DNA from 2 places in the Laedolimicola ammoniilytica genome. Region 1 is predicted to be linked to the other one. Evidence: predicted binding sites of a transcription regulator. Region 1 holds the regulator's gene; the other holds the start of a gene.
The links. Region 1 encodes Rex, which represses fermentation and respiration genes when NADH is low (regulators of the CRP and FNR family bind a similar motif). Its sites were predicted from a motif close to ATTGTTAANTANTTAACAAT; they were not measured.
Positions count from the first base shown of each region.

Region 2: a site for Rex is predicted at 1,598-1,617, ahead of OCV63_RS14150 (L-lactate dehydrogenase). Genes of this name have one in related genera too.

Region 1 covers NZ_JAOQKC010000015.1:40,370-43,516, forward strand. Annotated here, with positions in the region: gene alr (alanine racemase) at 1-894, opposite strand, end outside; gene OCV63_RS11620 (redox-sensing transcriptional repressor Rex) at 988-1,635, opposite strand; gene abc-f (ribosomal protection-like ABC-F family protein) at 1,810-3,147, shown strand, end outside.
Region 2 covers NZ_JAOQKC010000023.1:32,094-35,240, reverse strand. Annotated here, with positions in the region: gene rbsK (ribokinase) at 1-405, shown strand, start outside; gene deoC (deoxyribose-phosphate aldolase) at 516-1,187, shown strand; gene OCV63_RS14150 (L-lactate dehydrogenase) at 1,669-2,628, shown strand; gene OCV63_RS14145 (CoB--CoM heterodisulfide reductase iron-sulfur subunit B family protein) at 2,937-3,147, shown strand, end outside.

The DNA.
Region 1 (3,147 bases):
CTTATTGGACAGACTTCTGGGATAACCGTCCGCGTAGCCCACCGGGACGGTGGCGATCCGGCGCACGGAGTCTGCCGTATAGATGCCGCCGTAGCTGATCTCCGTACCAGGCGTGATCTCTTTTACATGCACGATATGGCTCTTCATTTCCATGGCGGGTTTCAGTGGAACCAATTCTTTCTTTACTTCCTCCGAAGGGTACAGGCCATACACCGTGATGCCCGCCCGCACCATATCCAGGTTCGCTTCCGGCAGATCGATGATACCGGCACTGTTAGAGCAATGATGAATTTGGAAACGCACGCCTGCCGCCTCACAGGCCCTGTTAAAAGCCTGATACCGCATAAGCTGCTTTTCAGTGGCCGCCTTATCCGCCTCGTCGGATTTGGCAAAATGGGTAAACAGGCCTTCCAGCGTGATCCCGGGAAGCTCCCCAATTTCACAGACTGTTTTTACACTTTCCTCCGTATCCGCAAAACCAATGCGGCTCATCCCTGTATCCACTTTAATATGCACGTTCACGTTTTTTCCCTGACGCACGGCCTCTGCAGAAAGCTCCTGTGCCATGTCCAGCCGGAACACGGTGGGACAGATATCCAGGCGCACCAGTTCCGGGTAATCCTCCGGAAATACGTAGCCCAGAATTAATATCGGCTTTCGGATTCCGTTTTTCCGAAGCTCTACCGCCTCCTCGATGGTGGCTGCCGCAAACCCCCACAGATAATCCTTTTCCTCTATCATCTGCGCGATGGGTACCGCGCCGTGGCCGTAGCCGTTGGCCTTTACCACCGCCGCAATCTGCGTCCCGGCCTGCAGATTCGCCTTCATGGCCTCAAAATTCTCTTCTATGGCATCCAAATTCACATAAGCCGCTACGCGCTTATATTTTTTCACGTCTGACACTCCTCACTATCCTTAATATATGCGTCTGCACGCAAAAGGGAGCCCATAAGCTCCCTTTTATGACTCGTCACTTCCGGTACTCCATCAGGAACGGGGATGCTCTTTCTCATACCGTGTGATATTGTAAGAAAGCTGCATCAGGCTCTCTGACAGATGTACGTTCTCCACCAGAACGTCCGACGGAACATCCAGATCGATGTGGGCGAAATTCCAGATGGCTTTGATTCCGTACCGAACCAGAAGCCGCGTCATTTCCTCCGCCTTGGACTTCGGCAATGTCAAGGCCGCAATCTGAATCTCCTCGTCCTTAATAAAGCTCTCCAGATCCTCCAGCATATGAATCTGGATACCGCGGACGCTTAAGCCCTTTAAGACAGGATTTACATCGAAGATACCTTTTATGTAGAAGCCTCGTTTTTCAAAATCCACATAATTGGCCAGTGCCTGTCCCAGGTTGCCTCCGCCGATGATGATCATGTTGTGCTTTTTGTCAAGGCCCAGAATCTTGCCGATTTCTTCATACAGATACTTCACATTGTATCCGTATCCCTGCTGTCCGAAGCCTCCGAAATTGTTCAGATCCTGCCGGATCTGTGACGCCGTGACGCTCATTCGTTTACTCAGCTCACCGGAAGAGATACGTTCTACTCCGTTCTCCATCAGTTCGCCAAGATAACGATAATAACGCGGTAGCCGCTTAATTACTGCTTTTGAGATCTCTCTCTCTTCCATAATCCTTACACATCCCTCAACCAGACTTTTCGAAACTGTTTTTATTATAATCGAAAAGCAAATTTTTTGTCAATCTTTTTGCCGCATTCTTCTAAAAGAATCTTGTTCAATCCCGCATTTTTCGCTATAATAAATTTCGTGTGGCATTCAACAACGGAAAAAAGAGGTATTTTTATGATATTAGCATGTCAAAATATAAACAAAGCTTTCGGAACGGATGTGATTCTGAAAAACGCGTCCTTCCACATCGAGGATCGGGAAAAGGCCGCCGTGGTCGGGATCAACGGCGCCGGAAAATCCACCCTCTTAAAAATCATCATCGGGGAAATGGAGGCGGACTCCGGTGAAGTGATCCTGTCCAAGGGCAGAACCATCGGCTATCTGGCCCAGCATCAGGATCTGAACAGCGATCACACCATTTATCAGGAGCTGCTGACCGTAAAGCAGGACGTTATTGATCTGGAAGCTCGCATCCGGGACATCGAAGCACGGATGAAGGAGCTCTCCGGGGAGAACCTGGATACGGCTCTGGAACAATATACCCGTATGAATCATGAATTCGAACTAAAAAACGGATACGCCTACAAAAGCGAGGTAGTGGGCGTTCTGAAAGGTCTCGGTTTTGAAGAGGAAGAATTTGACAAACACGTCAACAAGCTCTCCGGAGGTCAGAAGACCCGCGTCTCTTTAGGCAAGCTTCTTCTCTCCCACCCGGATCTCATCATGCTGGACGAGCCCACCAACCATTTGGACATGAATTCCATCGCCTGGCTGGAAACCTTCCTTCTGAATTACGACGGCGCGGTTCTGGTGGTAGCCCATGACCGGTATTTTCTGAACCGGATTGCCACGAAAATCATCGAGATCGACGCGGGCGAGGTGACCACTTTCCAGGGAAATTATTCCGACTATGCCGCGAAAAAATCCAAACTAAGGGAGGCCCGCATGCACGCCTGGCTGAACCAGCAGCGGGAAATCAAGCACCAGGAAGAGGTCATCCAGAAGCTCAAATCCTTCAACCGGGAGAAATCTATCAAGCGCGCCGAGAGCCGCGAGAAAATGCTGGATAAAATGGAGGTTCTGGAGAAACCCAGCGAGATCCGCTCCGAGATGCACATCACCCTGGAGCCCAAGGTGGTCAGCGGAAATGACGTACTGACCGTGGAAGGCCTTGCAAAATCCTTTGGACCCCAGACTCTGTTCACCGATCTGAATTTCGAAGTCAAACGCGGTGAGCGTGTGGCACTCATCGGCAATAACGGCACCGGCAAGACTACGATTTTAAAAATCCTGAACGGCCTTCTCCCGGCAGACAGCGGTTCCTTTACACTTGGTTCGAAAGTCCATATCGGTTACTACGATCAGGAGCACCATGTGCTGCACCCGGAGAAAACCCTGTTCGAGGAGATTTCGGACGCCTACCCGGATCTGGACAATACTACAATTCGAAGCACCCTGGCTGCCTTTCTCTTTACCGGCGACGATGTCTTTAAGCGCATCTCGGAGCTCTCC
Region 2 (3,147 bases), on a different contig from region 1:
ATCCTGAAGAAGCTGGACATCGTCACACCCAATGAGACAGAGGCACAGATTCTCACTGGAGTGAAAATCGAAAATGGTGATGATGCTAAGAAGGCAGCAGAGGTTTTGATGGAAAAAGGGGTAAAGCAGGTAGTCATTACCTTAGGATCCATGGGAGCGTTTGCAATGAATAACGAAAAATACGAGCTGGTAGAACGGTTGTCCGTAGACGCCATTGACACCACCGGCGCGGGAGACGCGTTTAACGGAGGCTTCGTTATGGCGTTGGCAGAGGGGAAGGATTTATTCACAGCTCTGCGTTATGGTAATGTGACGGGAGCGCTTTCAGTAACCAGGAAGGGCACTGCGCCTTCCATGCCAGATCGGGAAGCCATTGACAGATTCTATGCAGAAGTCTATGGCTGACAGAAGTATGCCAATGCGGCGGGCGCACTGACTGCGTCGAAGCATGGCTCGCTTCCGTCCCTGCCCGATAAAGATGATGTGACAGAATTTATGAAAAGGAGAAAAACATTATGAAAATCAGTCGATATTTTGATTCCGCAATTTTGAAACCGAACATGACCGAGGATGAGGTAAAGCAGGCTATTAAGGACTGCATCGCATGTGATTCCTACACCGTATGTGTACGCCCCTGCGATATTGCTCTTGCGGTAGAAATGTGCAAGGGAACCAACACCAAGGTCAGCTGTGTACTGGACTTCCCCCATGGCGACAGCACCGCAGAGGGAAAGGCAGCTCTGGCAGAGCTCTACGCACCTACCGGTGTGGCGGAGATCGACATGGTTATGAACTACGGCTATGCCCGTTCCGGTAAATGGGATGAGGTAAAACGCGGTATCGAAGGCGTGGTAAAGGCAGCCAAGAAGCATGGCGTAGGCGTGAAGGTTATTTTCGAAACCTGTGAGCTGACCGAGGAAGAGATTCGAAGGGGAACAGAGATCTGCATTGAGGCAGGCGCGGACTTCGTAAAGACCTCCACAGGCTTCGCGGCATCCGGCGCAAGCGAGGAAGCGGTAACTACGATGCTGGACGAGGCAAAAGGCAGAATCAAGGTAAAACCCTCCGGCGGTATTCGCAATTACGAGACCGCAAAGAAGTATGTGGACATGGGCGCATCCCGTCTGGGAATCGGCTTTGGAACTGCACTTAAGATCTGCGAGGGAGAAAAAGAGGCAGAAAAATAGAACTGAGAAGCCGTGGAGAGACTGATTCCCGAGGAGGGACTGGGCTTTATTTTGGATTTTCCAGATTATATTATGCGGGAGATACAGCTCTGACGCTTTCCAGACTAAATCATAGAGCATATGGGTGAGAGCGCACCTGATTGCAGGCTTATGCTTCTTTGTCAGGGTGAAAGCTTTCTGTTAAAAAAGTAATGAACTGACAAAAGAGCAGTGCTGACAGAATTCTCCGGCGAGAAGGAAATCAGCACTGCTTTTATTTGCAAAAATGCACATCCTTTTCATAAAAATGCGCACTCGGACGGAGCCATCGTTAAGGATTTGTTAATCTCATAGAAAAATTGTATAAAAAGAAGTACAAAAATTTCATTTACCTCTTGCATAACAGGATTGTACGTGATATAATGCAATCGGTTGATAAAAAAATATCAATATTGTGAAAAAAATCACGTTGGGATGAAACGAGAAAGAGTGAGGTAACAGTATGGCAAATGAAACATCAAACAAGATCGTAGTAATTGGAGCTGGAAATGTAGGCGAGACTATCTGCTATACCCTGATGCTGCGGGCACAGGTAGGAGAAATCGTCCTGGTAGACGTAAACGAAGATCGTGCGAAGGGTGCAGCCCTGGATATCTCACACGGAACCGCTTTCTACAGCCAGGTACGCGTTCGTCAGGGCGGATATGAGGAGTGCGCGGACGCCAAGATTATCATTGTTACAGCGGGTATTCCCCGGAAGCCGGGTCAGACCCGTCTGGAGCTTGCGAAGGTAAATACCGGAGTGGCAAGAAGCATTGCGAAGAACATCATGAAGTACGCAAAGAATCCGCTGATTATCGTGGTATCCAACCCGGTTGACGTGAATACCTATCTGATTCAGAAGGAGACAGGCCTGTCTTCGGAGCGGGTTATCGGAACCGGAACCTCTCTGGATACCGCGCGTTTCCGCTATCTCTTAAGCCAGCGTGCGAACGTAGATATCCGTGATATTCAGGGTTATATCCTGGGTGAGCACGGAGACAGCCAGGTACCGATCTGGAGCAGTGTCAACGTAGCAGGCGAGACCATCGACCATTTCCTGCCGGAGGATCCGAAGGAGAAGGAGGAAGTAAAGGACGCTATCGCACTGAAGGCAAAGACCGGCGGCGCGGACGTTATCTCCCTGAAGGGCGCAACCTTCGACGGAATCGCCATGTCCACTTTCCGGATTGTAGAATCCATTCTCAAGAATCAGAATACCGTACTTCCGGTGGCTCATGTACTGGGTAAGGAGTACGGAGAAGAGCTGGAAGGTTCCTGCATCAGTATCCCCTGCGTAGTCAACGCGGATGGAATTGCCAAGGCGATCAAGATTACCCTGACAGACAAGGAGCGGGAGCAGGTAGAGCATTCCGCAGAGGTTCTGAAAAACTTCATCGACGATGTTATGAAAGAGGACTAAAGAATCAAACCGATAAAACAGAGTGGAAATTTCCACTCTGTTTTTTATTTAACATTCCGACAACAAAGAGGGCGAGGAGATTTTACAAAAAATCCGACGATTTAAGTCGGAATTAACAGGAAAAAATGTGAAATTAACATGAAAATGCAACATATCCACCAAAAAAACTTCAAAATTTAACATAAAATCCGGATTAGGGGGTTGTTAATGGTTTAACAGCGTAGTATAATATTTAAGATTGATAGAAAATTATCAAAAAGACAACTTGCACACCAACATGCGAAAAAAGAACAAAAGGAGGTAGTCAAATGGTGTACAGCTACTATCCGGGCTGCACGTTGAAGAACAAGGCGCAGGACCTGGACCGATACGCCAGAATGTCAGCAGAAGCGCTGGGCTTTTCCTTACAGGAAATCGAGGAATGGCAGTGCTGTGGCGCTGTCTATCCGCTGGCGTCCGATGAGATCGCCACAAAGCTGTCCGCAGTCCGCGCCCTGAACGACGCAAAGGAGAAGGGAC